DNA from 3 places in the Streptomyces sp. NPDC006711 genome. Region 1 is predicted to be linked to each of the others. Evidence: riboswitches for the same ligand, from Rfam matches in the RefSeq annotation. Region 1 holds a riboswitch; each other region holds the start of a gene.
What was found. Region 1 has a riboswitch for thiamine pyrophosphate ahead of thiC (phosphomethylpyrimidine synthase ThiC). Riboswitches for the same ligand answer to the same signal wherever they lie in the genome.
Positions count from the first base shown of each region.

Region 2: another riboswitch for thiamine pyrophosphate. It lies ahead of thiO (glycine oxidase ThiO); the one in region 1 lies ahead of thiC (phosphomethylpyrimidine synthase ThiC).
Region 3: another riboswitch for thiamine pyrophosphate. It lies ahead of ACFYM2_RS31075 (thiamine ABC transporter substrate binding subunit); the one in region 1 lies ahead of thiC (phosphomethylpyrimidine synthase ThiC).

Region 1 covers NZ_JBIAGO010000001.1:724,990-728,257, forward strand. Annotated here, with positions in the region: gene ACFYM2_RS03195 (YibE/F family protein) at 1-1,258, opposite strand, end outside; TPP riboswitch at 1,330-1,464, shown strand; gene thiC (phosphomethylpyrimidine synthase ThiC) at 1,457-3,235, shown strand.
Region 2 covers NZ_JBIAGO010000016.1:359-3,626, forward strand. Annotated here, with positions in the region: gene ACFYM2_RS26460 (hypothetical protein) at 30-179, shown strand; gene ACFYM2_RS26465 (NAD(P)/FAD-dependent oxidoreductase) at 204-1,427, opposite strand; TPP riboswitch at 1,579-1,691, shown strand; gene thiO (glycine oxidase ThiO) at 1,689-2,870, shown strand; gene thiS (sulfur carrier protein ThiS) at 2,867-3,067, shown strand; gene ACFYM2_RS26480 (thiazole synthase) at 3,071-3,268, shown strand, end outside.
Region 3 covers NZ_JBIAGO010000022.1:87,589-90,856, forward strand. Annotated here, with positions in the region: gene rlmN (23S rRNA (adenine(2503)-C(2))-methyltransferase RlmN) at 204-1,316, shown strand; TPP riboswitch at 1,452-1,572, shown strand; gene ACFYM2_RS31075 (thiamine ABC transporter substrate binding subunit) at 1,655-2,752, shown strand; gene ACFYM2_RS31080 (ABC transporter permease) at 2,830-3,268, shown strand, end outside.

The DNA.
Region 1 (3,268 bases):
TCAGCGGCACCGAAGCGACCAGCCCGATCGACCCGACGAGCGTGCGGACGACTTCCTCGGCCACCAGCTCGCTGTTGGCCACCGTGCCCACGCTGCTCTGCGCGATCGAGAACAGCAGCAACAGGGGCAGCGCGGCGCCCGCGTAGGCGAGCACCAGGGTGTTGACCACCGAGGCGATGTGGTCGCGGCCGATCCGGATGCCCGCCCGGTACAGGCCGCGCGGGCCCATCGTCGGATTCGCCTCGTGCAGCTCCCACACCGCCGAGGTCTGCGTGACCGTCACATCGTCCAGCACGCCGAGCGAGCCGATGATGACGCCCGCGAGCAGCAGGCCGGACATGTCTATGCCCGGGTAAAGGCCATGGATGAGGCCGGTGTTGTCGTCGGTGTTGCCGGTGAGCGCGGCCCAGCCGATGAAGAGCGAGCCGAGCAGCCCGATGAGCATCAGCGAGACGAGGGTGCCGAGCACGGCGACCGAGGTGCGCGCGGACAGGCCGTGGCACATGTAGAGCGCGATCAGCATGATGGCGCTCGCCCCGACCACCGCCACAAGCAGCGGATTGGAACCCTGCAACACCGCCGGAAGGATGAAAAAGGTCAGCACGGCGAACGAGACCACCAGGGCGATCAGCGCCATCACCCCGCGCAGCCGGCCGACGACCACGACCGCGAGCGCGAAGATCCCCGCGAGCAGCGCCATCGGGAAGCGCCGGTTCACATCGGTCACCGAGTACTGGAGGTCGTGGGGGGCGTCGGGGGCGTACGAGACGATCACGCCCTGACCGGCGTGCAGTTGGCGCGGCGAGTCGGGCTGGACGACCTCGGTGAAGGTGCGGCCCTTCTCCTTGCCGGAGGTGACCTCGACGGTGGCCTTGCCGCACGGTTGGCGCGGGGCGTTCCTCGCCTGCCCGCTCTCAGCGGTGGAGGTGTCACCGTTCGACGGGGTCTGACCCGCGTGGACCGACGCGCAGTCCACTTTGTCCACCGTGAGGACCTTGGCCTGCTGGGTCTGGCGGTCGAAGCCGACCCCGGTGCGCTGGTGCGGTGGGGCGCCGCCGGGCCAGAGCACCACGAGCCCCACAAGTACCGCCGCGGAGAAGGGGATCAGGACGGCGGCGATGACCTTGCGAAGGTGCTTGGAGACGGGTGCCGCGGGCCCGTGACCGTGTGAGTGGCCATGCGCGTGGCCGTGCGTGTGGCCGTGTCCTTGGCCGGGTCCGCCGGGGGGATGCGGAGGGTGCGGTTCTGGTGGGGTCACCGCCCGATCATCGCAAGAACGGAGGGGGCCCTCTGTTCAGCGCGCCAGTGCGGGCGCTAGCGTGGTGACACCTTTGCACACGCGGGAGCTCGGAGCACCGGGCTGAGAGGGCGCTGAAAGCCGTACGAACCGTACGGAAGAGGCTGCGCCGACCGCCGAACCTGTTACCGGGTAATGCCGGCGTAGGGAGTAGGTCTCATGACCGTTCAGGACGCACGCACGCCTGCCTCCAGCACTGAGGAGAGCGGGAAGTCCATCGGCTGGCACAAGGGGTACATCGAGGGGTCGCGCCCCGACCTCAAGGTGCCGGTCCGTCAGGTGCACCTCACCAACGGCAAGGCCGTAACGCTGTACGACACGTCCGGTCCGTACACCGATCCGGACGTCGAGACCGACGTCCGCCGAGGCCTCGCACCGCTCCGGGAGAACTGGATCATCGGGCGTGGCGACACCGAGGAGTACGCGGGGCGCCCGGTCCGTCCCGAGGACGACGGCATCAAGCACACCTCGCCGCGCGGGGGCCTGAAGAACCTCGACGCGGTCTTCCCCGGGCGCCCGCGCCAGCCCCGCCGCGGCCGTGGCGGCCAGGCCGTCAGCCAGCTCGCGTACGCCCGGCGCGGCGAGATCACCCCGGAGATGGAGTACGTCGCGATCCGCGAGAACGTCTCCCCCGAGGTCGTACGCGAGGAGATCGCGGCGGGCCGCGCCGTGCTGCCCGCGAACATCAACCACCCCGAGATCGAGCCGATGATCATCGGCAAGCGGTTCCTGGTGAAAGTCAACGCCAACATCGGGAACTCCGCGGTCACCTCCTCCATTGAGGAAGAGGTCGACAAGATGACCTGGGCCACGCAATGGGGCGCGGACACGGTCATGGACCTCTCCACGGGCCGCAACATCCACACCACTCGCGAGTGGGTGCTGCGCAACTCGCCCGTGCCCATTGGCACGGTGCCGCTGTACCAGGCGCTGGAGAAGGTCGACGGCCGTGCCGAGGACCTGACCTGGGAGATCTACAAGGACACGGTCATCGAGCAGGCCGAGCAGGGCGTCGACTACATGACGGTCCACGCGGGCGTGCTGCTGCGCTACGTTCCGCTGACCGCCCGCCGAAAGACCGGCATCGTCTCGCGCGGCGGGTCGATCATGGCGGCCTGGTGCCTGGCGCACCACAAGGAGTCGTTCCTGTACGAGAACTTCGAGGAGCTGTGCGACATCCTCGCCTCGTACGACGTGACGTACTCGCTGGGTGACGGCCTGCGGCCGGGCTCCATCGCGGACGCCAACGACGAGGCGCAGTTCGCGGAGCTCCGCACGCTCGGGGAACTCAACACGATCGCCAAGCGTCACAACGTACAGACGATGATCGAGGGCCCGGGGCACGTCCCGATGCACAAGATCAAGGAGAACATCGACCTCCAGCAGGAGATCTGCGAAGAGGCCCCGTTCTACACCCTGGGGCCGCTGACCACCGATGTGGCGCCCGCCTACGACCACATCACCTCCGGTATCGGCGCGGCGATGATCGCCTGGTGGGGCACCGCGATGCTCTGCTACGTCACGCCCAAGGAGCACCTTGGCCTGCCCAACCGTGACGACGTGAAGACCGGCGTCATCACGTACAAGATCGCCGCGCACGCGGCGGACCTGGCCAAGGGGCACCCGGGCGCCCAGGAGTGGGACGACGCGCTCTCGGACGCCCGGTTCGAGTTCCGCTGGGAGGACCAGTTCAACCTGGCCCTCGACCCGGTCACGGCCCGGGAGTTCCACGACGAGACGCTGCCCGCCGAGCCGGCCAAGACCGCGCACTTCTGCTCGATGTGCGGTCCGAAGTTCTGCTCGATGAAGATCTCGCAGGACATCAGGCGTGAGCACGGCGGCGACCTGAAGTCGCACGAGATCGAGGCCGGGATGGCGGAGAAGTCCAAGGAGTTCGCGGACGCGGGGAACCGGGTCTATCTGCCGATCGCCGACTGAGGCGTGGGGCGTTCGCGCTGCTCCAGGGGTTCA
Region 2 (3,268 bases), on a different contig from region 1:
ACGGGGCCTGGGGCGGAGCCCCAGGGACCTTGGCTGCGGCCCGTGGATGGCTGGTCGCGCAGTTCCCCGCGCCCCTGGCGGGGTCCGTGCTGGCCCGCATGCGCATCCTCAGCCCGCCCGCCCCTGGCAAGGGGACGATGCTGGCCCGCATGGGCATGGTCAGCCCGTCCGGCGATTGAGGATGAGGCCCACCCGTGTCGGCCTTACGTGCGGGTCGTGGATTTCAGGGGGGTGGACGGGTCCGCCACCTTCGTGGGGTCGAGGCGGGCCCCCGACTCGATCAGCTTGCGGCCCTGGGCCAGATCTCGGGGCCGGCCCACCGCGAGGACCGCCACCAGCGCCCCCTCCCGCAGCCAGCACACCGACCACGGCGTGGTCGAGGGGTCGCCCCGGCGGACCAGTTCGTCGGCGGCCGCATGGTGGCCCGCGTACTGGACGAACCGCCCGAACTGCTCGGACCAGAAGTACGGGACCGGGTCGTAGTCGGACGCGGCCTCGCCCACGATGTCGGCGGCGACCGTGCGCGGCCCCTGGAGCGCGTTGTCCCAGTGGTGGACGAGCAGGCGCTCGCCGAAACGCGCCGAGGGGAACGACACGCAGTCGCCGACCGCGTAGACGTCCGGCAGTGAGGTGCGCAGCCGGGCGTCCGCGGTGATCGCCCCCTCGGGGCCGACCTCGATGCCGGAGCCGGCCAGCCAGCCCGTCGCGGGCCGCGCGCCGATGCCGACGATCACCGCGTCGGCCGCCAGCACCCGCCCGTCGGCCAGCCGCACCTCGCCCGGCCCGATGGACGCGACCCTGGCCCCGGTGAGCAGATCGGCGCCCGCCTCGGCGTACCAGTCGGCCATGGGGGCGGCGACCTCGGCGGGCAGCGCCCCGGCCAGGGGGCGGTCGGCGGCCTCCACGACGGTGACCTCGCACCCCGCCTCCCGCGCGGCGGTCGCGAACTCCGCGCCGATCCAGCCCGCGCCCACGACCACGATCCGGTGCCGCTGGTCCAGGACCGGGCGGAGCCGCCGCGCGTCGTCCAGGGTGCGCAGCAGATGCACGCCGGGCACTCCCCCGGTGCCGGGCAGCGTCAGGGGTTCGGCGCCGGTGGCGATGACCAGCGTGTCGTAGCCGACCTCGCCCGCCTCGGTCACCACGCGCCGCTCGGCCGGCCGCACGCCGGTGACCTCCAGGCCCAGGCGCAGGTCCACGCCGAGCGCGTGGAAGTCGACCTCGAAGGCCGAGCCCTCGGACTTGCCGAGCAGGATCGCCTTGGACAACGGCGGCCGGTCGTAGGGCTGATGGGGTTCGGCGCCGATGAGGGTGACGGCTCCGGTGAAGCCCTGTTCGCGCAGGGCCACCGCGGTCTGCACGCCGGCCATGCCCGCGCCGACGACGACCACGTGCCGCGTCTGGGATTGCGTCTGCTGTTCGCTCACCTGATCACCATAAGCAGCTGACTGAGCGTCAGGTAGGGGACGGATCCCCGGCGCGCACCCCCGGGCCGCCCCCAGGCCACCCCCGGGCCCCTCCCCGGCCCCCGGACGCTCCCTTACTGCGCGTCGGCGGCTCGGGCTATGGTGGCTGGCGTAAAGCACTCGCGGGAGCCCGGACGGACCGGGCTGAGAGGGAGGCTGGGCGGCCTCCGACCGTACGAACCTGATCCGGGTCATGCCGGCGAAGGGAGGGGCTGGACGCCCATGCGTTCTGCACACAGCGGGCCCGCGAACGGGTCCGACGTCCTCGTGATCGGGGGCGGCATCATCGGCCTCGTCACCGCCTGGCGGGCCGCGCGGCTCGGCCTCGGTGTCGTGCTCGTGGACCCCGAGCCGGGCGGCGGCGCGGCCCAGGTCGCGGCCGGGATGCTCGCCGCCGTCACCGAGCTGCACTACGGCGAGCAGACCCTGCTCGCCCTCAACGTCGAATCCGCCCGGCGCTATCCGGCCTTCGTGGCCGAGCTCGGCGAGGTCACGGGCCTGGACACTGGCTACCGGGCCTGCGGCACCCTGGCCGTGGCGCTCGACCTGGACGACCGCGCCCACCTGCGGGACCTGCACGCGCTCCAGACCCGCTGCGGGCTGGAGTCGCAGTGGCTGTCGGGGCGCGAGTGCCGTCGCCTCGAACCGCTGCTCGCGCCGGGCGTGCGCGGCGGCCTGCGGGTGGACGGCGACCACCAGATCGACCCGCGCCGCCTGGCCCGGGCGCTGCTCGTGGCCTGCGAGAAGGCCGGCGTACGGTTCGAGCGCGCCTGGGCCCGGCGGCTCACGGTCCTGCGGGGACGGGCGGCCGGGGTGACCCTCGCCGACGGCGCCGAACTCCACGCCGACCAGACCGTGCTCGCCGCGGGCAGCCTGAGCGGCACCCTCGACGGCGTACCGGAAGAACTGCTTCCGCCGGTACGCCCGGTGAAGGGCCAGGTCGTGCGCCTGACCGTGCCGCCGGCGTACGCGCCCTTCCTGTCCAGGACCGTACGGGCGGTGGTGCGCGGCAGCGACGTCTACCTCGTGCCGCGCGAGAACGGCGAGCTGGTCGTCGGCGCCACCAGCGAGGAACTGGGCTGGGACACCACCGTCACCGCCGGCGGGGTCTACCAACTCCTGCGTGACGCCCACGAGTTGGTGCCCGGCATCACCGAACTGCCCCTGACCGAGACCCGGGCGGGCCTTCGCCCCGCCTCCCCCGACAACGCGCCCCTGCTCGGACCGACCGCGCTGCCCGGCCTCGTGCTGGCCACCGGGCACTACCGCAACGGCGTCCTGCTCACCGCCGTCACCGGCGACGTCATGGCGCACGTCCTGACCACCGGTGAACTGCCCGACGAGGCACGCCCCTTCACCCCGCGCCGGTTCACCGGCGCACCTCGGGAGCTGACGACCGCATGACCATCTCCGTCAACGGCGAGCCCCGCCCGCTCGCCCCCGGGACCACCCTCGACGCCCTCGTGGCCACCCTCACCCCGGCCCGCTCCGGCGTCGCCGCCGCCGTCAACGAGACGGTCGTGCCGCGCGGCGCCTGGTCCGCCACCACCCTCGGCGACGGCGACCGCGTCGAGGTCCTGACCGCCGTGCAGGGAGGCTGAGCCATGGCCGACGACGACCTGACCATCGCCGACACCACCTTCGGCTCCCGCCTGATCATGGGTACCGGCGGCGCGCCGAGCCTGGACGTCCTGGAGCGCGCGCTCGCGGCGTCGGGCACCGAGCTCACCACGGTCGCCATGCGCCGCCTCGATCCGACCGTACGGGGCTCGGTCCTGTCCGTCCTTGAGCGGCGCGGCATC
Region 3 (3,268 bases), on a different contig from region 1:
GCCGGGCGCCGATTCGGGCTCGGTACGGGCCGGGCGGGCTCCGGTTACTCTTGAAGGGCGCGTCGCTAGCGAGCGACGCGCCCTTTTCGGCCCCGCGTCTGCGGGGGTGATCCAGTGAGGTCTCCTGGCTTCGGCACCGTATCGTCGCCTGCTCCGCGCCCAGCGGGGATCGCCGGCCTCGTCGTACTGAGGAGTTACCGCTCATGGCACGCCCCGTCCCGGGAGAACTCACCTTCACCGCGCCCCGCGGAGCGAAGCAGCCGCCGCGGCACCTCGCCGACCTCTCGCCCGCCGAGCGCAAGGATGCCGTCGCCGCGATCGGCGAGAAGCCCTTCCGCGCCAAGCAGCTCTCGCAGCACTACTTCGCGCGCTACGCCCACGACCCGGCCGAGTGGACCGACATCCCGCTCGCCGCGCGCGGCCGGCTCCAGGAGGAGCTGCTGCCCGATCTGATGTCGGTCGTCCGGCACATCTCCTGCGACGAGGACACCACCCGCAAGACGCTGTGGAAGCTGCACGACGGCACGCTCGTCGAGTCCGTCCTGATGCGCTACCCGGACCGGGTGACCATGTGCATCTCCTCGCAGGCCGGCTGCGGCATGAACTGCCCGTTCTGCGCCACCGGCCAGGCGGGCCTCGACCGCAACCTCTCGACCGCCGAGATCGTGCACCAGATCGTCGACGGCATGCGCGCCCTGCGCGACGGCGAGGTGCCGGGCGGCCCGGCGCGCCTGTCCAACATCGTCTTCATGGGCATGGGCGAGCCGCTGGCCAACTACAAGCGGGTCGTCGGCGCGATCCGCCGCCTCACCGACCCCGAGCCCGACGGCCTCGGCCTGTCCCAGCGCGGCATCACCGTCTCGACCGTGGGCCTGGTTCCCGCCATGCACCGCTTCGCCGACGAGGGCTTCAAGTGCCGGCTCGCGGTGAGCCTGCACGCCCCCGACGACGAACTGCGCGACACCCTCGTCCCGGTCAACACCCGCTGGAAGGTCCGCGAGGTCCTGGACGCGGCGTGGGAGTACGCCGAGAAGTCCGGGCGCCGCATCTCCATCGAGTACGCCCTGATCCGCGACATCAACGACCAGGCGTGGCGGGGCGATCTGCTCGGCCGGCTCCTCAAGGGCAAGCGCGTACACGTCAACCTCATCCCGCTGAACCCGACGCCGGGCTCCAAGTGGACGGCCTCGCGGCCCGAGGACGAGAAGGCGTTCGTCGAGGCCATCGCGGCCCACGGGGTGCCTGTGACGGTGCGTGACACCCGGGGTCAGGAGATCGACGGAGCCTGCGGTCAGCTGGCGGCTTCCGAGCGGTAGCCGCAGCGGGGCCGGGGCGCGTGCCGGGGCGCGCGTCGGAGCCTGTGCCGGGGGTGTGCCGGGGCCGTCGTCCGAACGGCGAAACGGCCCGGGCCGCGCCGAGAGGCCCCGTGTAACCTGGCGGGAAACATCTGCATATTCCGACAGGGGAGCGCCACAGCGCTGAGAGTGCGGTACCCATCACTGGGACACGGACCGCAGACCCTCTGAACCTTGCCCCGGTCATGCGGGGTAGGAAGTTCGGCGATTACTCAAGCTGTTGCGCCCTGCCCGCACGACCTCGCGTCGTGCGGGCAGGGCCGCGTCTCTTCCTGGTCATCTCCAGGAGGAATGAAGAAATGCGCAGTACCAAGAGGCTCGCGGCCGCGTCGCTCGCCGCCGCCCTCGGACTCGCCACGCTCGCGGCCTGCGGCGGCTCGGACGGCAAGAAGGCGTCCGGCACGAGCGGATCCGGCGGCAAGACCGTCACCCTGGTCAGCCACGACTCCTTCGCCGCATCCGACCCGGTGCTCAAGGCGTTCACCGCCCAGAGCGGCTACACCGTCAAGGTGCTCAAGAGCGGGGACGCCGGCGCCGCCCTCAACCAGGAGATCCTGACCAAGGGCTCCCCGCGCGGCGACGTGTTCTTCGGCGTCGACAACACCCTGCTCTCGCGCGCCCTGGACAACGGCATCTTCACCCCGTACGAGGCCAAGGGCCTGGACCGGGTGCCCGCCGAGGACCAGCTCGACAAGGACAAGCACCGGGTCACGCCCATCGACACCGGCGACATCTGCGTCAACTACGACAAGAAGTACTTCGCGGACAAGAAGCTCAGCCCCCCGCAGTCCTTCGACGACCTGATCAAGCCCGAGTACAAGAACCTCCTCGTCACGGAGAACGTCGCGACGTCCTCGCCCGGGCTCGGCTTCCTGCTCGGCTCCGTCGCCGCGTACGGGGACGCGGGCTGGCAGGACTACTGGAAGAAGCTGAAGGCCAACGGCGTCAAGGTCGACGACGGCTGGGAGCAGGCCTACAACACCGACTTCTCCGGCTCGGCCGGCGGCAAGAAGGCCAAGGGCGACCGCCCGCTCGTCGTCTCCTACGCATCGAGCCCGCCCGCCGAGGTCATCTACGCCGACCCCAAGCCCGCCGAGGCCCCCACCGGCGTCGCCACCGGCACGTGCTTTCGCCAGATCGAGTTCGCCGGACTGCTCAAGGGCGCCAAGAACGAAGCCGGCGGCAAGGCGCTCCTGGACTTCTTGATCTCCAAGAAGTTCCAGCAGGACATGCCGCTCCAGATGTTCGTGGACCCGGTCGCCAAGGACGCCTCGGTGCCGCCGGAGTTCACCCGGTTCGGCGCCAAGATCACGAACTCGGCGACCGTGGCCCCCGACAGGATCGCCAAGAACCGTGACCAGTGGGTCAAGTCGTGGTCCTCGCTCGTCCTGAAGTAGACCGCCAGGCGGACCGGCCGCCCCAAAAGCAGGGGCGGCGCGGCGCCGTGCGACGGGGCGCGGCGCGGTTCGCGCTCATGGCCGTGCCGCTCGCGTTCTTCGCGCTGTTCTTCGCCTGGCCCGTGGCCGCCATCGTCGGCCGGGGGCTCCGGGCGGACGGCGCCTGGCAGTTCGGCCGGCTCACCCAGGTCCTCGGCGACCCGGACATCACCCACGTCCTGTGGTTCACCACCTGGCAGGCGCTCGCCTCCACCGCGCTCACCCTCGTGATCGCCCTGCCCGGCGCCTACGTCTTCGCCCGCCTCGACTTCCCCGGCAAGCAGCTCCTGCGGGCCGTGGTCACCGTGCCCTTCGTGCTGCCGACCGTCGTCGTGGGCACCGCGTTCCTCGCGCTGCTCGGCCGGGGCGGGCTGCTCGACCAGCTGTGGGGGGTGCGCCTTGACACCACGGTGTGGGCGATCCTGCTCGCCCACGTCTTCTTCAACTACGCGGTGGTCGTACGCACCGTGGGGGGCC